Regions from separate parts of the Hydrogenophaga atypica genome, predicted to be linked through region 2. Evidence: predicted binding sites of a transcription regulator. Region 2 holds the regulator's gene; the other holds the start of a gene.
The links. Region 2 encodes NrdR, which represses ribonucleotide reductase genes. Its sites were predicted from a motif close to CACNANATNTNGTG; they were not measured.
Positions count from the first base shown of each region.

Region 1: a site for NrdR is predicted at 7,609-7,622, ahead of ACFQPB_RS02610 (ribonucleoside-diphosphate reductase subunit alpha). Genes of this name have one in related genera too.

Region 1 is NZ_JBHTCA010000002.1:44,652-55,401, reverse strand. It holds gene ACFQPB_RS02635 (methyl-accepting chemotaxis protein) at 1-520, opposite strand, end outside; gene ACFQPB_RS02630 (zinc-ribbon and DUF3426 domain-containing protein) at 626-1,558, shown strand; gene ACFQPB_RS02625 (carbohydrate kinase family protein) at 1,578-2,486, shown strand; gene ACFQPB_RS02620 (histone) at 2,544-3,029, opposite strand; gene ACFQPB_RS02615 (ribonucleotide-diphosphate reductase subunit beta) at 3,240-4,466, opposite strand; gene ACFQPB_RS02610 (ribonucleoside-diphosphate reductase subunit alpha) at 4,621-7,518, opposite strand; gene ampD (1,6-anhydro-N-acetylmuramyl-L-alanine amidase AmpD) at 7,881-8,444, opposite strand; gene ACFQPB_RS02600 (sigma-54-dependent transcriptional regulator) at 8,434-9,903, opposite strand; gene ACFQPB_RS02595 (sensor histidine kinase) at 9,906-10,750, opposite strand, start outside.
Region 2 is NZ_JBHTCA010000008.1:19,613-30,362, reverse strand. It holds gene nusB (transcription antitermination factor NusB) at 1-417, opposite strand, end outside; gene ribH (6,7-dimethyl-8-ribityllumazine synthase) at 420-884, opposite strand; gene ribBA (bifunctional 3,4-dihydroxy-2-butanone-4-phosphate synthase/GTP cyclohydrolase II) at 898-2,025, opposite strand; gene ACFQPB_RS12620 (riboflavin synthase) at 2,022-2,642, opposite strand; gene ribD (bifunctional diaminohydroxyphosphoribosylaminopyrimidine deaminase/5-amino-6-(5-phosphoribosylamino)uracil reductase RibD) at 2,688-3,815, opposite strand; gene ACFQPB_RS12610 (type IV pilus modification PilV family protein) at 3,832-5,007, opposite strand; gene ACFQPB_RS12605 (hypothetical protein) at 5,004-6,251, opposite strand; gene ACFQPB_RS12600 (PilW family protein) at 6,236-6,946, opposite strand; gene ACFQPB_RS12595 (type IV pilin protein) at 6,909-7,352, opposite strand; gene ACFQPB_RS12590 (GspH/FimT family pseudopilin) at 7,349-7,945, opposite strand; gene nrdR (transcriptional regulator NrdR) at 8,036-8,485, opposite strand; gene glyA (serine hydroxymethyltransferase) at 8,488-9,732, opposite strand; ZMP/ZTP riboswitch at 9,784-9,912, opposite strand; gene ACFQPB_RS12575 (lytic transglycosylase domain-containing protein) at 9,962-10,750, opposite strand, start outside.

The sequences.
Region 1 (10,750 bases), on a different contig from region 2:
GGCTCAGGGTTTGCATGTCCAGCACCACCTGTTGAAGGCGCTGGGCGCCTTGTTCGGTGCGCTGGCTCAGGTCCATGTTGCCTTGTGCCATCTCGCCCGACACCTCGGAGATGGTGTGGGTGGCTGTCTGAATGCGCCCCAGGCTGGACTGCAGCTGCCCCACCAGCTGACCCAGCGAGGCCATCAGGCTGCTTGCGGGCGCTTGGGGGATGTCCATGTCGAGCTGGCCCGCTGCCAGGTCCGAGAGGACACGCCGCGCGCGCGACGGATCGGCGCCGAGCACCCGGGTGGCGGTGCGCCTTATCCAGACCGTGAAGCCCAGGCAGGTGGCCACACAGGCAACGGTCAGCACCACCACCAGCCAGCCGCCGGTGGCGATCCAGGCCGCCAGTTGTTCGGGCGTGGCTTGGGCCGCCTGTGCGTGCAGCCACCAGGCGCCCAGTCCCACCGCACCGCCGGCGCCGGCCACCATGCCTGTGGGCACCAGCATGGAGAGTGTGAGTTTTTGCGTGTAGTTCATGGCATCTGAAGGCGAAACAAGGGAACCACTTTAGCGGCAACACCCGCCCCATGTGAAGCTGGCCCTGCACAAGGGGTGGCGTGCGCCCCCCTACAATCGCCGGCAATGAGCTTCGTCACCCGATGCCCCGCCTGTGCCACCCATTTCAGGGTGGTGTCCGATCAGCTCAAGATTTCGGATGGGTGGGTGCGTTGTGGGCAATGTGGCGAGGTGTTTGATGCCTCGGCCCATTTGACGCCGTTGCCACCGTCCGCCCCTGAACCAGCCCCCACGGTCGAGGCGCCAGCGGAAACCTGGTCGGCGGTGGTGCCCCCGTCGCCAGAGCCAGAGCCAGAGCCAGAGCCAGAGCCAGAGCCGCCGGTGGTGCCGTTGGCCGAGCCGCCGAGTGCCTTGCCATCCGATGACGATGCGCAGGACTCGATGTACGACCTGCCACCTGCGGCACAGCTGCTGCCGCCATCCGCACCCGAGGCAGACGATCTGGCGGCCAACGAAGCGGTGCTGGCCGCATTCCCCGAGCAGGTGGGGTTTGTGCGCCAGGCGCAGCGCCGCGCTTGGTGGGCGCGCCCAGCGGTGCGATGGGGTCTTGGCGTGCTGAGCCTGCTGTTGTGCGCTGGCCTGTTGTTGCAATGGGTGTTGTTCGAGCGCGATCGGATCGCGGCCCTGCGGCCCGATCTGCGCCCCGCCCTGGAAACCTTGTGCCAGCCGCTTGGGTGCCAGATCGAGCCGTTGCGGCTGGTGCAGGCGTTGAGCATCGACAGCACCACTCTGGCGCGCCGGGGCAACGGCCGCTACGCACTCGAGGTCGTTCTGCGCAACGCCTCGGTGTTCGAGCTCGCCATGCCCGCGCTCGAATTGAGTCTCACCGATGTGCGCGACCAACTGTTGTTGCGTCGCGTGATCCTTCCGGCCGAGTTGCCTGTGGCGCCGGCCACCGTGCCCGCCAACAACACCTTGACCTTGCGCATCGATGTGCTCATCGATGGGCCGGCGGGGGACGCGCTGGCCGGCTACCGGACCCTGGTTTTTTATCCCTGACCGCTCACCTCTTCACACCATGTCCATTTACGTTTGTGGCTCGCTGGCCTTCGACACCATCATGTCTTTTGAGGGGCGTTTTGCCGAGCAGATCCTGCCCGAGCAACTGCACATCCTCAACGTGTCCTTTCTGGTGCCCGCGCTGCGGCGCGAGTACGGCGGTTGTGCCGGCAACATCGCCTACGGTCTGCGCCAGCTCGGGGCAACGGTCACGCCGGTGGCCACGCTGGGCAACGACGGGCAGGACTACCTGGCGCGCCTGAAGGCCTTGGCCATCGACACCAGCCACGTGCAGGTGGCGGGGGCCGAATACACGGCACAGGCCATGATCATGACCGACCGCGACAACAACCAGATCACGGCCTTCCACCCCGGCGCCATGGCGCAGGCCCACCTCAATCCCATTCGGGCAGAGGGAGCAGGCCACATCGGCATCATCGCGCCCGATGGCCGAGAGGCCATGCTGCGCCATGCCGAGCAGTTCCATGCGGCGGGCATCCCGTTTGTGTTCGACCCTGGTCAGGGCCTGCCCATGTTCGACGGCGCCGAGCTGCGCCATTTCATCGAGCTGGCCGATTGGGTGGCGGTCAACGATTATGAAGGGCACATGCTCAGCGAGCGCACCGACTGGAGCCTGGGCGAGGTGTCGCAACAGGTGCGTGGTCTGGTGGTGACGCTGGGTGAACACGGTGTGGATCTCTGGGAACAAGGCCAGGCCCATCGTGTGACGGGCGAGCGTGCCGAACAGGTGCTCGATCCCACAGGGTGCGGCGATGCGTTCCGTGCGGCCTTGCTGTGGGGCTTGTCTCAGGGGTGGTCCCTGGCGCGTTGTGCGGCGCTGGGCAACCGGATGGGCGCGCGCAAAATTGCCAGCCGGGGTCCGCAGAACTACCAACTCAGCGACGCTGACCGCAACGTGGCGCCCTGACCATGAAAAAAGCCCGGTGCAATGCACCGGGCTTTTGGCTTTCAGCGAGGCCTGAAATCAGGGTTTGCTGGAAGTGGGGAAAGGCCATGCGGCCTGCGGGTTCAGCGTGGTTTGTGCTGCGGGTGCAGGGGCAGGCTTGGCGGGCGCCTTTTTCGCGGCGGCTTTTTTGGCGGGAGCGGCTTTCTTCGCCGGTGCAGCGGCCTTTTTGGGCGCAGCGGCCTTCTTCGCCGGAGCTGCCGCCTTTTTGGGCGCAGCGGCCTTCTTCGCCGGAGCTGCCGCCTTTTTGGGCGCAGCGGCCTTCTTCGCCGGAGCTGCCGCCTTCTTGGCTGGAGCGGCCTTCTTCGCCGGAGCCGCCGCCTTCTTGGCCGGAGCGGCCTTCTTCGCCGGAGCCGCCGCCTTCTTGGCCGGAGCGGCCTTCTTCGCCGGAGCTGCCGCCTTCTTGGCCGGAGCGGCCTTCTTCGCAGGCGCTGCCGCCTTCTTGGCCGGAGCGGCTTTCTTCGCCGGAGCGGCTTTCTTTGCCGCAGCTTTTTTCGCAGTTGCCATGTTGTTCTCCTTGATCAAGTTGCACAGTGCACCACACGCCCCAGGATGGACGTGCAGCGATTCAGCGGGTTGGGAGCCGGTGGATGCATGCCACTTGTGGTGCCCAGCGCGTTGAATGGGGAGACAAAACCCGCGCGCGGCGTTGCCACAGCGTGTTGGTCGGGTTTTGAAAATGAAGGCCGCATGTGAAGAAGGCGTGGTCTTGTCCGGTCAGTCCCAGGACAGGGCGCCGCCCGATTGGTACTCGATCACACGGGTTTCGAAGAAGTTGCGTTCCTTCTTGAGGTCGATCATCTCGCTCATCCAGGGGAACGGATTCTCTTCGTTGGGGAACAGGGCTTCGAGGCCAATCTGCGTGGCGCGCCGGTTGGCGATGTAGCGCAGGTAGCCCTTGAACATGGAGGCGTTGAGGCCCAGCACGCCACGTGGCATGGTGTCCTCGGCGTAGCGGTACTCCAACTCGACCGCCTTCTCGAACAGCGCCTTGATCTCGGCCTTGAACTCGGCCGTCCACAGGTGCGGGTTCTCCAGCTTGAGCTGGTTGATCAGGTCGATGCCGAAGTTGCAGTGCATGGACTCGTCGCGCAGGATGTACTGGTACTGCTCGGCGGCACCGGTCATCTTGTTCTGGCGGCCCAGGGCCAGGATCTGCGTGAAGCCGACGTAGAAGAACAGGCCTTCCATCAGGCAGGCAAAAACGATCAGCGACTTCAGCAGCGTCTGGTCGTTTTCGGGCGTGCCGGTCTTGAAGGACGGGTCCATGATCGCCTCGATGAAGGGGATCAGGAACTGGTCCTTGTCGCGGATCGAGGCAACTTCGTTGTAGGCGTTGAAGATCTCGCCTTCGTCCAGGCCCAGCGACTCGACGATGTACTGGTAGGCGTGGGTGTGGATGGCTTCTTCAAAGGCCTGGCGCAGCAGAAACTGGCGGCACTCGGGCGCGGTGATGTGGCGGTAGGTGCCCAACACGATGTTGTTGGCGGCCAGCGAGTCGGCGGTGACGAAGAAGCCGAGATTGCGCTTGACGATGCGGCGCTCGTCTTCGCTCAGACCGTTGGGGTCCTTCCAGGTCGCGATGTCACGCGACATGTTGACCTCTTGTGGCATCCAGTGGTTGGCACAGGTGGCGAGGTATTTTTCCCAGGCCCACTTGTACTTGAAGGGCACCAGCTGGTTGACGTCGGTCTGGCCGTTGATGATGCGTTTGTCGGCGGCCGAGACGCGGCCACCGGCGTGTGCGCTGCGCGGGGCAACGGCCGCTTGGGCCAGTGCCTGCGCGTGGGCCGAAGCCTGTGCGGCGGCCAGCGAAGCGGAGGCGGGAGAGGGGGTGTGCATCGCCAGAGACGGCGAGGCGGTCACACCGCTGGGGCTGTTCGATGCCGGCGGCGTGTGGGTGCGTTGCGGTGAGGGCGTGACTTCGTCGTCCCAGGTCAGCATATCGGTTTCCAAGTGTGCGAATTATCAAAGCTGCGAATCGAAAAGCAAAGCGGCATCTCGATCCATCGCGCGTGTTTGTTGTGTGGGTGCATCGAAAAAAGGCACAAGCACATGCGACACCTGAGTGACCACATGTGCCGTGCCTTGAGTCATGTCACTGGCAGGCTTCGCAGCCCGCGTCGTCGATGGCCGAGAAGGTCACGTCGGTGGCCGCCACCACAGCCACAGGGGCTGCCACGTTGGATGCCGCCATCGCGTTGTGCGCGCCACCAGAACCCCCCATGGGCACCGCATTGAGCTGCCCCGTGCGACCGGTGGATTTCTCCACGTGGGTGGCGCTGCGGGTGCGCAGGTAGTAGGTGGTTTTGAGGCCACGCAGCCAGGCCAGCTTGTAGGTGTCGTCGAGCTTCTTGCCCGAGGCGCCGGCCATGTAGATGTTGAGCGATTGCGCCTGGTCGATCCACTTCTGGCGGCGTGCGGCGGCTTCCACCAGCCAGTGTGTGTCGACTTCAAAAGCGGTGGCGTACAAAGCTTTGATGTCTTGTGGCACACGGTCGATGGGCAGCAGCGAGCCGTCGAAGTGTTTGAGGTCCATCACCATCACGTCGTCCCACAGGCCCAGGCGCTTCAAGTCCTTGACCAGGTAGCCGTTGATGACGGTGAACTCGCCCGACAGGTTGGACTTGACCGAGAGGTTGCCGAAGGACGGCTCGATGGACGCGTCCACACCAATGATGTTGGAGATGGTGGCGGTGGGCGCAATGGCCACGCAGTTGGAGTTGCGCATACCGTCCTGTGCGATTTTGACGCGCAGCGCATCCCAGTCCAACGTGGCAGAGCTGTCGGTTTCGACGTAACCACCGCGCTGTTCGGCCAGCAGGTTCAGCGAGTCCAGCGGCAGGATGCCACGGTCCCACAGCGAGCCCTTGTAGCTGCTGTACTTGCCCCGCTCCTTGGCCAGCTCGGTCGATGCCCAGTAGGCGTGGTAGCACACGGCTTCCATGGAGCGGTCGGCAAATTCCACTGCTGCCTCCGATGCGTAAGGCACACGCAGCTGGTACAGCGCGTCCTGGAATCCCATGATGCCCAGGCCCACAGGACGGTGGCGCAGGTTGGAGTCGCGCGCCTTCTTGACCGCGTAGTAGTTGATGTCGATCACGTTGTCCAGCATGCGCATCGCGGTGGCGATGGTGCGCTTGAGCTTGTCCTGATCGATCTGGCCGTCCTTCAGGTGTTGGGCCAGGTTGACCGAGCCCAGGTTGCAGACGGCGGTTTCCGTGTCGCTGGTGTTGAGCGTGATTTCGGTGCACAGGTTGGACGAGTGCACCACGCCCACGTGCTGCTGCGGGCTGCGCACGTTGCAGGCGTCCTTGAAGGTGATCCAGGGGTGGCCGGTCTCGAACAGCATCGAGAGCATCTTGCGCCACAGGTCAGACGCAGGCACCTGGCGGTAGGGCTTGATCTCGCCGCGCGCGGCCTTTTCTTCGTAGGCCACATAGGCCTTTTCAAAGGCGGTGCCGAACAGGTCGTGCAGATCGGGCACGTCGTTGGGCGAGAACAGGCTCCACATGCCTTTTTCCATCACGCGTTTCATGAACAGGTCGGGAATCCAGTTCGCCGTGTTCATGTCGTGGGTGCGGCGGCGGTCGTCGCCGGTGTTCTTGCGCAGCTCCAGGAATTCTTCGATGTCCAGGTGCCAGGTTTCCAGGTAGGTGCACACGGCACCCTTGCGTTTGCCACCTTGGTTCACGGCCACGGCGGTGTCGTTGACCACCTTGAGGAAGGGCACCACGCCCTGCGATTCGCCGTTGGTGCCCTTGATGTGGGAGCCCAGGGCGCGCACACGGGTCCAGTCGTTGCCCAGGCCACCGGCAAACTTGCTCAGCAGCGCGTTTTCCTTGATGGACTCGTAGATGCCGTCGAGGTCGTCGGGCACCGTGGTCAGGTAGCAGCTGGAGAGTTGCGAGCGCAGCGTGCCGCTGTTGAACAGCGTGGGGGTGGACGACATGAAGTCGAACGAGGACAGCACCTCGTAGAACTCGATGGCGCGCGCTTCGCGGTCGATTTCGTTGAGCGCCAAGCCCATGGCCACGCGCATGAAGAAAGCCTGTGGCAGCTCGATGCGGGTCTTGCGCACGTGCAAGAAGTAGCGGTCGTACAGGGTTTGCAGGCCCAGGTAATCAAAGCCCTGGTCGCGCTCGGCCTTGAGGGCGGCGCCCAGGCGCTTGAGGTCGAACTGCAGCAGCTTTTCGTCGAGCAGTTCGTTTTCCACGCCCTTCTTGATGAAACCGGGGAAGTAGTCGGCGTAGCGCGCGGCCATGTCGGCAGGCAACACCTCTTCGCCCAACACCTCCTTGACGATGGTGTGCAGCAGCAGGCGCGCGGTGGCGTAGGTGTAGTCGGGGTCTTTTTCGATCAGGGTGCGGGCCGCCAGGATGGAGGCCTTGTGCACCTCTTCCAGCGGCACGCCGTCGTACAGGTTGCGCAGGGTTTCGGTGACGATGGGCTCGGGCTTCACGTCAGCGCCCAGGTTGGCGCAGGCACCGGCGATGAGGGTTTGCAGGTGGCCCATGTCCAGCGGCACGCGCTGGCCGCCATCGGTGACGTGCAGTTGTGGTGCGGCAGCGGCAGCGGGCACGCCTTGCTGGGCGCGTTCTTGCGCGCGGCGCTCGCGGTACAGCACATAGGCACGCGCCACTTCGTGGTGGCCGCTGCGCATCAGGCCCAGTTCCACCTGGTCTTGCACGTCTTCGATGTGGAAGGTGCCACCGCTGGGGCGCGAACGCATGAGCGCGCGCACCACGGCCTGCGTGAGCTGGTCCACGTCTTCACGCACGCTGGCCGAAGCGGCGCCCTGGGTGCCATGCACCGCCAGGAAAGCCTTCATCAGCGCCACCGCGATCTTGTTGGGCGCAAACGGCACCACCGCGCCATTGCGGCGGATGATCTGGTAATGCGACAGCGCGTCTGCGCTTTGAGCGCGGCTTGCCTGGGTCGCCGCAGGCTGGGCGGCCAGGGACGCGTGGGTGGGGCTGGATTCGGTGATCTGCATGGGCTTCCTCTTGGGATGTTGTTGGGCCTGGCGCTGTCGATGGGGGTGTCTCAGCGGCGGATGTTCGGCGTGGTCGAGAATCTCGGAAGGCACTATAGCTAGTGTGTCAACTTCCGACAAGCCACTACAGGTAGTGTATCGACCCAGTTTTCAATAGGCAAAAAAAGACGCGCTTCGGCGAGAAAAAACGGCTGTTTCTGCGCGGGCCTGTGGGCGCCAATGGCCAAGCCTGTGTGCGTGTTGGAAACGGCTTGCCACGGGCCTTGGAGCGCCATTTGCCGCTGTACCCCGCACCGTGCTTGGGCTTTGGGTGGCCTTCGGTGCGTGGGGGCTGCGCGGGCCTTTCCAGGTCGGGGCTGCCGCTATTGGGGAAAACACCGGGCCGGCCACGCCAGCCGGTTTTGCAGCTGGGCCCAGTCAAAGCCGGCGCCTGGGTCGGCCTTGCGACCGGGGGCCACGTGTTCGTGGCCGGCCACCGCGCGCACGGGGTAACGCCGGGCCAGGCGCTGGCACAGGTCGACCAGTGCGCCGTATTGCGCGGGCTCAAACAGGCCACCTTCCAGCCCTTCGAGCTCGATGCCGATGGAGAAATCGTTGCAGTTGTCGCGTCCCGCCCAGTGCGAGCGGCCGGCGTGCCACGCGCGCTGGTCGCAGGCCACAAACTGGACCACCTCACCGTTGCGCCGGACCAGGAAGTGGGCCGACACCTCCATGCCCCTGATGGTCTGGAAATAGGGGTGGGCGTCCCAATCCAGCCGGTTGCAGAACAGGGCTTCGATTTCGCCGCCACCAAAACAGCCCGGTGGCAGGCTGATCGAGTGCACCACGATCAGCGAGATGTCGGTCGGGTCGGGTCGGGGGCCGAAGTTGGGCGACGGCACGTGGCGCACCCCCGGCAGCCAGTGGGGCGCCACCTCACTCGTCATGGTCCACGGCGTCTTTGGGCATGGGAATTTGCAGGCGCTGGATGCGGTAGCGGATTTGCCGCAGGTTCAGGCCCAGGCGGGTGGCGGCCAACGTGCGGTTGTAGTTGGCCTCACGCAGCGCACGCACCAGCACCTCGCGTTCCTGCTGGTCCAGAAAAGCCTGCAGGTCCGACGGTGCGGCGGCGGGCGGCGCTGCGGCCTCGGGCAGGGCCTCGTCGCTGGCCGTTGGTGGGGCGTCAGGCGTCGGTGTCTCGGCCCATTCGCCGGCCCCGTCGCTGAGGTCGTTCAGGGTGATGATCTGTCCGTCGCACAGGGCCAGCGCGCGGTGCAGCAGGTTCTCCAGCTCGCGCACGTTGCCGGGCAGCGGATGGTGGTTCAGCCAGTCCTGGGCCAGCGGGTCCAACAGGGGCAGGTGCTGGCCCGACTCGGTGCAGATGCGGCGCAGCAGCGCCTGCACCAGCTGGGGCAGGTCTTCGCGTCGTTCGCGCAGGGCAGGCATGCGCACCTCGATCACGTTGAGCCGGTAGAACAGGTCTTGGCGGAAGTGACCGGCCTTGACCTCAGCGGCCAGATCTTTGTGCGTGGCACTGACCAGGCGCACGTCGATGTTGTCTTCCTGCACGGCGCCCAGTGCGCGCACCTGGCGCTCCTGCACCACGCGCAGCAGCTTGGCCTGCATGGCCAGCGGCAGATCACCGATTTCGTCCAGAAACAGCGTGCCGCCGTGGGCCGCCTGGAAGTAGCCTTCGCGGTCTTGTGATGCGCCGGTGAAGGCGCCTTTGCGCACACCAAAAAATTCGGCCTCGATGAGCGACTCGGGAATGGCGCCGCAGTTGACCGCCACAAATGGGCCGCTGGCGCGGTGGCTGCAACCGTGCAGGGCGCGCGCGACCAGCTCTTTGCCGGTGCCCGACTCGCCCTGCACCAGCACCGGTGCCATGCTGCGCGCCACCCGCTCGATGCGCTGGCGCACCGCCACCATGGGTGCCGACACGCCCACGATGCGGGCCAGCGGCGGTGCGCCGCTTGCGTCCGGTGACGGCACGGCGCTGGCCCCCCGTGTGGCCAGCGGACCGCTGCCCGGCATGCTCTGCAGGGCCGAGGCCACCACGCTGCGGAACTGCTTGAGGTCCACCGGTTTGGTCAGGTAGTCGAAGGCGCCGCATTTCAGGGCTTCCACCGCGTTTTCGGCCGAACCGTGGGCGGTGATGACGATGGCGCGCTCGTTGCGCTGGGCCCGGCTGATTTCGCGCAGCAGCTCGATGCCCTGGCCGTCCGGCAGGCGCATGTCGGTGATGATGGCGTGAAAGCGCCGGCCTTCGAGGGCGGCGCGTGCCTCGCGCAGGTCCTGAGCGGCTTCCACCCGGTAGCCCTCGCGCAGCAGCGTGAGCTCGTAGAGGGTGCGCAGATCGGGCTCGTCATCGACGACCAGAATCTCGAAGGGCGGGGTGGTGGACATGGTCAGGCTTGGGGCGCGAGGCGGTTCAGGCGCGGCAGATCGACGGCAAATTCATTGCCATCGCGTTGCTCCAGCAGGCTGCGCTGGTAGCTGATGTGGGCACCATAACGCTCGCACAGTTCACGGCAAATGTACAAGCCCAACCCGCTGCTGCGGCTCTCGGAGGAAAAGAAGGGCTCAAACAGGTGGCGGCGCACGCCCGCATCCAGCGGTTGGCCGTCGCTCCACACGCTCAGGCGCACCCGGTGCAAGCCCACCGGCACGGTGCTCACCAGAATGCAGGCGGGCGTGCCGCTGGCGTAGCGCAAGGCGTTGTCCAGCAGGTTGACCAGCAGGCGCCGCAGGTGCTCGGGGTCGAAGCCCACATGTACCTGTGGGCAGTGTGCGCGCACCTCCACCAGCGGCTGGCAGCCATTTTGTTGTGCCCAGTCGTGGGTGATGGTGTGGGTGTGCAGATCCAGCGGCAGGGCCGGGCCCTGGCCCGTCGATGCCATGCCGGGCTCCAGCCGCGCCACGTTGAGCACATCGTCCACGATGCGGGCCAGCCGTTGCGCGTTCTGTCCGATCATGGCCGTGAGCCGGCGTTGGGTGGGCGCCTGCAGCTCTTCGTCGAGCAGGGCGTTGGCCTGCGAGATGGCCGCCAGCGGGTTGCGAATTTCGTGCGCCACGGCGGCCGACATGCGGCCCATGGCCGCCAGTTTTTCGGTGCGCACACGCGCTTCCATCTCGCGCAGGTCTTCCAGAAAGACCACGCACAGGTGCTCGGAGGCCTCGCCATGTTGCCCAGTCAGGTGGGTGCGCGCGAGCAGCTTGCGGTTGACACCCTGGCCGAGGTCAAGCCGCACCT
Region 2 (10,750 bases):
GTGCAACACGCCGTTGACGTACTTGTGGCCGTCGGTGCCCCCAAAGGACTTGGCCAGCTCGATGCACTCGTTGACCACCACGCGCCAAGGCACGTCCAGGCAGTGTTGCAGCTCGTAGGCGCCAATCCACAGCACACCGCGCTCGATGGGCGAAATCTCGGCCAGCGGGCGGTCCAGGTGGGGGGTGATGGCGGCGTCCAGCGCGGCCGATTGTTCGATGCAGCCGTGCAGCAAGGCGTCGTAGTGCGCACTGTCGGCCTTGTGGAAGCCGCTCAGGTCGCGGGTGAACACGTCGATGTCGCTGGCGTCATTGCGGCCCACGAGGTGCTGGTAAAGGGCTTGCAGCGCGAACTCGCGGGCACGGGTGCGGGCGGATTTGTCGGCCGCCTTGCGGGGTGGGGTGTTCTCAGTGCTCATGTTCAACCAATCTGCTTGAGCAACAAGGCCATTTCCACCGCAACCTTGGCCGCGTCGGCGCCTTTTTCGGTCTGGCGGGCCACAGCCTGTTCCTGGTTCTCGGTGGTGAGGATGGCGTTGGCGATGGGCAGCTGGTAGTCCAGACCCACGCGGGTGACGGCCGCGCCCGATTCGTTGGCCACCAGCTCGAAGTGGTAGGTCTCGCCACGGATGATGCAGCCCAGTGCGATGAGGGCATCGAACTCGTCGCGTTCGGCCAGGGCCTGCAGTGCGGTGGCCACTTCCAGTGCGCCCGGTACGGTCACGTGGTGGATGCGCTTTTCCTGCACGCCCAGGGCCAGCAATTCTTTGTGGCACGCGTCCCACAGGGCGTTGGTGATGCCTTCGTTGAAGCGGGCCTGCACCACACCGATGTGCAGGTTTTTGCCGTCCAACGGTCCGGTGCTGCCTTTGTCTGCGCCAAACATGTTCTGATTTTCCTTAAACGCCGGTGGCGCTGTCTTTGCTGAGGTAGCCGGTGATTTCCAGGCCGTAGCCGGTCATGCTGGGCATGCGGCGCGGGTGGCCCATGAGGCGCATTTTTTGCACACCACATTCGCGCAAGATCTGTGCGCCCACGCCGTAGGTGCGCAGGTCCATGCGGCCACGTTCGGGCGCTTGCGCCGAGCGGGCCGTGCCTTCGAACTGCGCCAGCAGTTGTTCGGCTGTTTCGCCACAGTTCAGCAGCACCGCCACACCCTGACCCTGCGCCGCAATGTGGCGCAGGCTGTTTTCCAGCGACCACGAGTGCATGCCACGGCCCACCTCCAGCGCGTCCAGCACCGACAGCGGCTCGTGCACCCGCACGTCCACCGAGGTGCTGGCCTCCCACTGACCCTTGACCAGGGCCAGGTGCAGCGCACCACTGGGTTCGTCGCGGAAGGCGTGGGCGGTGAATTCGCCGAAAGCGGTGTTGAGCGGGCGGCTGCCCACTTTTTGCACCAGGCTCTCGACGCGGCTGCGGTGTTCGATCAGATCGGCAATCGTGCCGATCTTGAGGCCGTGTTCGGCCGCGAACAGCTGCAGGTCGGGCAGGCGGGCCATGGTGCCGTCGTCTTTCATGATCTCGCAGATCACGGCGGCGGGCGTGCAGCCGGCCATGGCGGCGAGGTCGCAGCCGGCTTCAGTGTGGCCAGCGCGCATGAGCACGCCGCCCTCCACCGCCTGCAGCGGGAAGATGTGGCCCGGCTGCACCAGGTCGGCTGCCTGGGCGTTGGGGGCCACCGCCACCTGCACGGTGCGGGCGCGGTCTGCGGCCGAGATGCCGGTGGTCACGCCCTCGGCCGCCTCGATGGAGACGGTGAAAGCGGTGCCCATCTTGGTGCCGTTGCGCGGCACCATGGGCGGCAGGTTCAGGCGCTCGCAGCGGTCCTTGGTCAGCGTCAGGCAGATCAGGCCACGACCAAAGCGGGCCATGAAGTTGATGGCCTCGGGCGTGACGTGGTCGGCCGCCAGCACCAGATCGCCTTCGTTTTCGCGGTCTTCCTCATCCACGAGGATGACGATGCGCCCGGCGCGCATGTCGGCAACGATGTCTTCGACCGGGGAGATGGGGACGGGTGTGCTCATGGGTTGTGCTTCAGCATGCGCTCGACGTAGCGGGCGATGAGGTCGATTTCGAGGTTGACACGCGAGCCCGCCCGCAGGTTGCCCAGGGCGGTGTTCTCGACGGTGTGGGGGATCAGGTTGATGTGGCACTCGCAGCCGGCTTCACTGTCAACCACGCGGTTGACGGTCAGGCTTACGCCGTTGACGGTGATGGAGCCCTTGTAGGCCAGGTACTTGCCCAGCGCGGGCGGGGCCATCACGCGCAGGTCCCAGCTTTCGCCCACTTGCTCGAAGCGCGTGACGTGGCCGATGCCGTCCACGTGGCCGCTGACGATGTGGCCGCCCAGCCGGTCGTGGGCGCGCAGGGCTTTTTCGAGGTTGACCGGGCCTTCGTTGTCCAGGCCGCTGGTTTTGTCCAGCGACTCGGCCGAGATGTCGATGGTGAACTCGCCCTTCTCGGCGGAAAAGGTGGTGACCGTCATGCAGGCGCCGTTGAGGGCGATGCTGTCGCCCAAGCCCACGTCGTCCAGGTAGCCTGGTGGCGCCTGGAGGGTCAGGCGCTTGCCATGGGAGGAAGAACTGCCGAGCGGCTGGACAGCGGTGATGCGCCCCACGCCTGTGATGATGCCGGTAAACATCCGGCTATTGTCGCAGGGATTCGGGTTTGCCCTGGGCTTGGGGGTTCAGAAGGCGTCGCGTCCCGGCGGGCGGGCGCGCAGGCGCAGGTCGGGTCCGATGCGCTGGACGTCCAGGAATTCGAATCCGGGCGCCTGGTGGAGGTCCTCGAACGGCCCCAGGGCGGCCAGCCCCGCGCCATCGCCCAGCAGTTTGGGGGCCAGGTAGAGCAGCAGCTCGTCCACCAGGCCCTCGCGCAGAAAGGAGCCGTTGAGCTTGTGGCCCGCTTCGACGTGCAGCTCATTGATCTCGCGGGCGGCCAGGTCGCGCAGCATGGCGGCCAGATCGACCTTGCCGTGGGCGCCTGGGCAGTCGATGACGGTAGCGCCCGCCGCCTGCAGTTCGGTGCGGCGCGCGGCGCTGGTGGCGGGGTCGGCGGCGGTGTAGACCCACACGGTGCCCGGCGGCTGCAGGATGCGAGCGTTGGCAGGCGTTTGCAGTCGGGCGTCCACGATCACCCGCACGGGTTGGCGCTCGGTGGGCACCAGGCGCACGTCCAGGCGCGGGTTGTCTTCCAGCACCGTGCCGATGCCGGTGAGCATTGCGCCGGCCCGCTTGCGCCAGGCGTGCCCGTCGGCGCGTGCTTCGGGCGAGGTGATCCACTGGCTCACGCCGTTGGGCAGGGCGGTGCGCCCGTCGAGCGAACCGGCCACCTTGAGCCGCACCCAAGGCAGGCCTCGCACCATGCGCGAGAGGAAGCCGATGTTGAGCTCGCGCGCCTCGATGGCGGCGGGGTGGTCGGCGGGCAGCACCTCGACCTGGATGCCGGCCGCCCGCATGCGCGCCAGGCCTTGCCCGGCCACGCGGGGGTTGGGGTCGCCCAGGGCCACCACCACCCGTGCCAGACCGGCCTCGATGAGGGCGTCGCAGCAGGGCGGGGTGCGGCCATGGTGGGCGCAGGGCTCCAGCGTGACGTAGGCGGTGGCACCCCGCACGGACCGCCCTGCGGCGGTGGCGGCACGCAGGGCCATGATTTCGGCATGGGGCCCGCCCGCTTGTTGGGTATGACCCCGGGCGATCACCTCGCCCGAGGGCGAGGTGATGACGCAGGCGACCCGTGGGTTGGGCTCGGACAGGCCGACCGAGGGGGTGGCGTCCGCCAGGGGGAAAAACAGGGGCGAGGGCGGTGTGGGCATGGTGGTGGCGCAGGGATCAGGGGCAGTCCCGGTCCGCGTGGGCCTGGCCGGCCCGGCAATCCTGGTGCACCGCCCAGCGGAAGGTGCTGGGATTATCGGGCGGGCACAACGCATCGCCCGCGGCCCGGTGCAGTCGGTAGTTCTGCTGGGCCAGCGAGCGCGACACCGGGCCGTAGCCGTCGGGCCCTTGCACGTTGCGCTGCGCCTCGTCGGCACCGCCGGTGGCGGCGTATTCGTAGCGGCAGACCAGCAAGGTATCGTTGGTGGGCAGGCCGCGCCAACGTGGTTTGCCTTGCCACTGGGTCTGTCCCGCCTGCAGAGGCAGCAGGCAGACGTAGTGCTGGGCACCATCTGAATCGCCTGCGCCTGTGGGTTGCAGAAGCAGCAGGCAGGTGGCGTGGCCTGCCACGCCGCTGAGGCCCGACACATCCATGCCCGTTGGCCACGGCAGATCGGGGGTGGAGCGGCTCAGGTGGCCGCTGAGCAGCAGCGCTTGGATGGCGTGGCAAAGGTTCAGGTCTGAGCCGCTGTCACCGGTGCCACACATTTCAATCACCAGGCCGGTCGTGTTGTCGAAGACCAGGCGCCAGCGGTTTTCGATGTCCAGCCGGCTGCGGCCTGGGCCGTCGTGTCGGGCCGTGGGTGGGATGGTGGCGTGGCGTTGCTGCGGCGCACGCCAGGGAGAGGCGGTCGTTGCTGGTCGCAGGCCGGCCTTTGCGCTGTGCAGCGGCTGCGTGGCCGGCAGTGCGGAATGCAGGCGCAACTGCTGGTCTGTGCCCTCGCGATCGCTCCAGTGCAATTCGACGGTGACGGGACGCAGGACGTCGGCCACGTCACCTTGCACCGTCCAAAGGCGCGTGTAGCGGGTGTTGAAATGGTCCGAGGCGATGGACTCACTGCCACCGGTCAGTGGGTTGCGTTGGGGTTCCTGAGCGGTCAGACCGAGGTTCGCGGTGGGCAGATGGCTCTGGTGGCGCAGTGTTTCCATGCCTGCTTGGGCCAACAGAGTTGCCTCCCCGCGTTGGCGGGACAAGTCGGTGTGGCGGCTCAGGTTGGACTGAAGGCCACTCATGGCCAGCAGCCCGGCGCCCACCAGCAGGAGCGCGATCAGCACCTCGATCAGCGTGAAGCCGGCGGCGGTGCGGGGCCATGGGTGCTGCAGCCGAGCGTGGAGGCCACGAGCGGTGTTCATGGCGTATCCCTCCAGCTGCCGGGTACGCGTTCGTACGTGCGGGTGCTTTCGCGCAGGCGGTTGAGCGTGTCGGCGTCGTGGGCCACCTCGCTTTGCCCGCCTTGGCGGTGTTGGTGGCAACTGACCGTTGCGCCCCGAATGTCTGCGGCGCCACCGTCGCTGGCGTTGACGAAGGTGTCGTGTGCGAAGAGCACACCGTACACGTTGGGCGCGTTGTCGATGGTGAGCCGGCCGGGCGTGACCAAGGCCACGGGCGCATCGGGGCTGCCGATGGCCTCACCGCTGGAAAGGAGCGCCCCCGCAGGCAGGTAGAAGGCCCGCCAGCCCAGTGCGTGAGCTTGGCGGATGGTGGCGCTGCAGTCGTTGTCGGTGGGGCAAGACAGGTGGCGGGTCAGCGGCGAGCGGGCGTAAGCGGCCAGGCTTTGCTGGAACAGGTGCGCGAACAAGGCTTCATCGTTGCAGGGGGCGCCTGCGGCGGTTGCGAGTGTTGGGTCGTTTTCGACGCTGGCAAGCGCTGGGGGCGCGCCCGGCAGGCCCAGCACTTGTGTGCTTGGGGCACGGGTCAGCGTTGTCGCGGTGTGGGCCGCGAGCCCCAGGCCGACGATCTGGTCGTTGCGCAGGCTGGCCTGCTCCAACAGGCGACACTCGCCAGCGCAGGTGAGGGCGGCCGCGGGCAGTGAGGGCAGCAGCGGCACCGGCCGCAGCGCGACGGACAGCCACGCACGCGCGTCCGTGTCCAGTTGGTTCGGGGCGGCCTGGTCGCAGGGGGCGGTGTCTGGGGCGCAGCCCAGCGCCTGGGCGCGGACGGTGCCCGTGCCTGTTTCTGGCGCCAGGCGCACCACAAAACGCGCGGCTGAGTCGTCGGCCCAGGTCTGGTTGTTGTTTGGACAGGCGCAGTCGAGCGAGCCACCGGGCAGGCGGCAGCCTGCGCTCGCCCCGGGCACCGTGCTGGTGGGCAGGTGGTTCGCGCGGAAGTCGGTGCCTGCTGCGACCAGCGTGGCGGGTTCGCATTGCGCGTCAAGGTGGCCGGGGTGGTTGAGTCGGTCCTGCATCCAGCTCAGGCCTGCCTCCGCAGACTCGACGGCAACCGCAGCTCGCCATTGGTTGGAAGCACTTTGGTGCGCCAGCAAAAGGTGGCGGTTCAGATAGAGGACAACCACCAGCGCGATCAGCAGCAGCATGGCGATCACCCCCAACACACCTGCGCCGCGCTGGGGGCGGCGGGTGGTCAAGTGCCTGGGCATGTGCCGCTCCATTGGTCGTTGCGCACGTGGACGGTGGTGCGAACCTCGCGTTGCAGTGATGGGTCGGTGGTGGCTTGGGCCCGCAGGACAATGTCGTAGCGCCGGATGGCCAGCGTGGGGCAGGTGTTCGGCGTGTCCGGCGACCCACACGCTTGCGGACAAAGGGCCGCGAGCGACACGTGGGTGTCGGTGGGCGTGATCGCCAATTGGGTGATGCGCACGACGGCGGGATCGGTCAGCTCCTGTTGGCCCGAGCCGCCGAGTGCCAGTGTCAACTTGTGGTCTGTTTGGGCAAACGCTGCGCTCAGCGGATCGCTGCCGGGCAGGTCGAAGCTGTAGCGAACGCGGCGAAAGAGGCCGTCCAGCGAGGCGTCGTCCAGCTCGATGGCGCCGTGTGGGTTGGTGTCGGCATCCGAGGTGGTGGATGCCTCCCAGTGGCCGGCCCGGCGCAGGTCGCGCGCCAAGAGGTCGGCGGCAGCGCGCAAATCATGTCCCAGCCTGGCTTCCAGCAGCAACCGCCGGCTGGTCTGGAGTTCGGTCAGAAACAGGGCGAGGGCACCGCCGGCCACCACCAACCCCAGCGCCATGCCCACCAGCAACTCCACCAGGGTCAGGCCCGTTTGCCAGCGCTGCGACCGGTGCCGTGTGTGGCGTGCTTCAGCTTGGCCAGCAATGAGAGGTGGTGTCTTCGCCACGGTGGTCGCTCGCGGTGCGCAGCTGTTGTTGGCCGTGCTGGCCGAGCTGCAGCAGGGCGCAGCGGGTGTCGGCACGTTGCGGGCCTGTGGCACGGGCGATGGCCATGAATTGGCTGTGGCTGTGGGATTCATGGGTCTCAAGCTCGATCTGGTAGTAGCGTCCCGGGCCGCTGGTGGATTCAAGTCCCAGGTCGGCAAGTGAGTCGGCATAGCGGGTGTGTGTGGCTCGCCAGCGGTCCTGGGCTTGTGCCACGGCCGAGAGGGCACTGAAGGCCTCGCTGCGGCGGGCGCGCAGCACGTGGTCTCGGTACGAGGGGTAGGCCAGGGTGCCGAGGATGCCGACCACCGCCAGGGTGATCAGCATCTCCACCAGCGTGAAGCCGCGCCCCATGTCGGGCCGGCTCATGTGGTGCAGGCAGGCCAGCCCGGCAGGCTGCCCTGTGGGCTGCAGCTGCGGGTGCGGCCCAGCTTGTTGGCCACTTCGTGGAGGGTTTGGCCGTTGGGGCCGCTGAACACGATCACCGGGGTGGGCGTGACCGTCCCATGCAACGGGCCGAGACGGAAGATTTGGCTCACGCTTTTGGGTTGCATTGCGATGTGCCGCTCGGCCGGAAGGTGTTCGCTGACCAACAGACGCGCCGGTGCCGTGCATTGGGCTGTCGCCGCCTTGCAGCCGCAGGCGGTTTCAGGGCCGGTGAAGACGATGTAGCAGCTGCCGCTGGCATCGCTGGCAAACCGGATGGAAACCGTTTGCCCCGAACGCATCGCGTGGCTGCGCGCCCACTGGAAGTGCTGGCGGTAGGTTTCGGCGGCGCTTTCGAGCCGCTTTTGCAGCAGGTGTGATTGCCAAGTGGGGAGGGCGATGAACGCCAACAAACACAGCAGGAAAACGGTGATCAGGGTTTCGATCAAGGTGACACCACGTGTGTGGTGCCGACCCCGTGTCCAGATGCCGGCATCGGGCACCTGGCCGCACTTTTTCAGGCCTTGTTGTTCCATGTGTCCTCCCCTCGATGGAGAGGAAGCCTAAAACAAAAGTCTGAAAGACACACTCAAGAATTGTGTCGTCTTGGAGGGAGGGACGCCGTTCTACTTGCGAACTTCGTCCACCAGGTTCTTGAATTCGTCGATGTCCTCAAAGCTGCGGTAGACGCTGGCAAAGCGGATGTAGGCCACCTTGTCCAGCTTCTTGAGTTCGCGCATCACCATTTCGCCCAGGCGGTGCGAGGGGATTTCGCGCTGCCCGAGGTTGAGCAGCTTTTCCTCGATGCGTTCTATGGCGCTGTCCACCTGCTCCATGCTGACCGGGCGTTTGCGCAGCGCCAGCGCCAGGCTGGCGCGCAGTTTGGCCGGTTCGTAGTCGATGCGCCGACCGTCCTTCTTCACGACGGCCGGAAAGCTGACCTCGGGCCGCTCGTAGGTGGTGAAACGCTTTTCACAGGCGCCGCACTGGCGCCGACGCCGGATGAAACCCCCGTCCTCGGCCACACGCGTCTCGACCACCTGGGTCTCGGCATGGCCGCAGAACGGGCACTTCATGATCAGCGGTAGACGGGGAAGCGGGCGGTCAGGGCGTTGACCTTGGCGCGCACGGCCTCGATGTTGGCCGGGTCACGGGGGTTGTCCAGCACGTCGGCGATCAAGTTGGCCGTGATGCGGGCTTCCTCATCCTTGAAGCCGCGCGTGGTCATGGCGGGGGTACCGATGCGCACGCCGCTGGTGACCATGGGCTTTTCCGGGTCGTTGGGAATCGCGTTCTTGTTGATGGTCATGTGCGCGCTGCCCAGCACGGCTTCGGCTTCCTTGCCGGTGATGCCCTTGGCGCGGAGGTCGACCAGCATGACGTGGCTCTCGGTGCGGCCACTGACGATGCGCAGGCCACGCTGGGTCAGGGTTTCGGCCACGATCTGGGCGTTCTTGGCCACCTGTTGCTGGTAGACCTTGAAGTCGGGTTGCAGCGCTTCCTTGAAGGCCACGGCCTTGGCTGCGATCACGTGCATCAGCGGACCACCCTGCAGGCCGGGGAAGATGGCGCTGTTGATGGCCTTCTCGTGCTCGGCCTTCATCAGAATGATGCCGCCACGCGGGCCGCGCAGGCTCTTGTGGGTGGTGGAGGTCACCACGTCGGCATGGGGCACCGGGTTGGGGTAGACGCCAGCGGCGATCAGGCCGGCGTAGTGGGCCATGTCCACCATGAAGATGGCGCCGATTTCCTTGGCGATCTTGGCGAAGCGCTCGAAGTCGATGCGCAAGCTGTAGGCCGAAGCGCCCGCCACGATCAGCTTGGGCTTGTGCTCACGGGCCTTGGCTTCCATCGCGTCGTAGTCGATGGCTTCGTTTTTGTCGAGGCCGTAGCTGACCACGTTGAACCACTTGCCCGACATGTTCAGCGGCATGCCATGGGTGAGGTGGCCGCCTTCGGCCAGGCTCATGCCCATGATGGTGTCGCCCGGCTTCAGGAAGGCCAGGAACACAGCCTCATTGGCGGAGGCGCCGCAGTGCGGCTGCACGTTGGCGGCGTCGGCGCCAAACAGTTGCTTGACGCGGTCGATGGCCAACTGTTCGGCGATGTCCACGTACTCGCAACCACCGTAGTAGCGGCGGCCGGGGTAGCCTTCGGCGTATTTGTTGGTGAGCTGGGTGCCCTGAGCGGCCATCACGGCAGGCGAAGCGTAGTTTTCGCTCGCGATCAGCTCGATGTGGTGTTCCTGGCGGGCGTTTTCCAGCTGGATGGCCTTGAACAGCTCGGGGTCGGTTTGTTCGATGAGGATGTTGCGGTCGTACATGGTGTGGCAGTCAGGCGAGATGATTCCCTGTGCGGCAACACAAGCGCCGACAGGGGCTGCCCAGGCGAACGGCTGAACGCCAGGGGTGTTGACCCGCAGGCGGTGCGCTTCCCAGTGGTGTCCCACGTCAGCACAACAACCTGTGGGGTTGCCGGCCTATCGCCAGTTGCGCACGGAGCAGAGTTTATCAGGCGCCGCCGTCAGCTATCGGCGCAGGCCGACGCCGGTTTCAAGACTTGTTGATCGTTGCCGCTAGATCAGCGGCCGCCTCGGTGTCGGTGCGTGTGGGCAGCGGTGCAGGGGGCGCGAGGTCGATGTTGTCGGTGGGGGTGCTGCGAGGCGGTGTGCGAACCGGCGCCGGAGCCGGGCGCCCCAGTGCCACGCTTTGTATGCGCTGCGTTTCCGCCAGCACCTTGTCGATGTAGTCGCTGCCGTCGCTGCTGACGGCGCCGACATAAAGGCGCAGCCCGCCCTCGACCGAGCCGCTCAGCCGGACGTATTCGCTGAGGACCTGGGCGCCCACGCGCAGGTTGGTCACGGGGTCAAAGGCGGCCAATTTGCCACCAAAGCCGGCGTATTTGTCGGTGTGCACGCGGGTCATCACCTGCATCAGACCTTGAGCCCCCACCGAGCTTTGAGCAAACGGGTTGAAGCTGGACTCCACGGCCATGACCGCGAGCAACAAGCTGGGGTCCAGCTTGATTTTTTTGCCGAGTTCAAACGCCTCGGCCACCAAGGCGCTCAGCGGTTCTGGTGCCACGCGGTACTTTCGGCTCAGCCACAGGGCCACCTTGGCCTGCTCCGAGGGCAGTTCGTGGGTGTGCAGTGCGGTGGCACGGTCAACGGCGGTCGGGTCGGCCGTCAAGGCAATCACGGCGCCGCCGTTTTGGCGCTCCAGCAGCCAGCCGAGGAGTTTTTCCTCGGCAGCGGTGCGCAGGTCGGCACGGAAGGTGAGGGTCATCAAACCCACGGCCAAGACCATGCCCAGCAGCGCAAGGCTGTTGTGGGTGATGTCAAA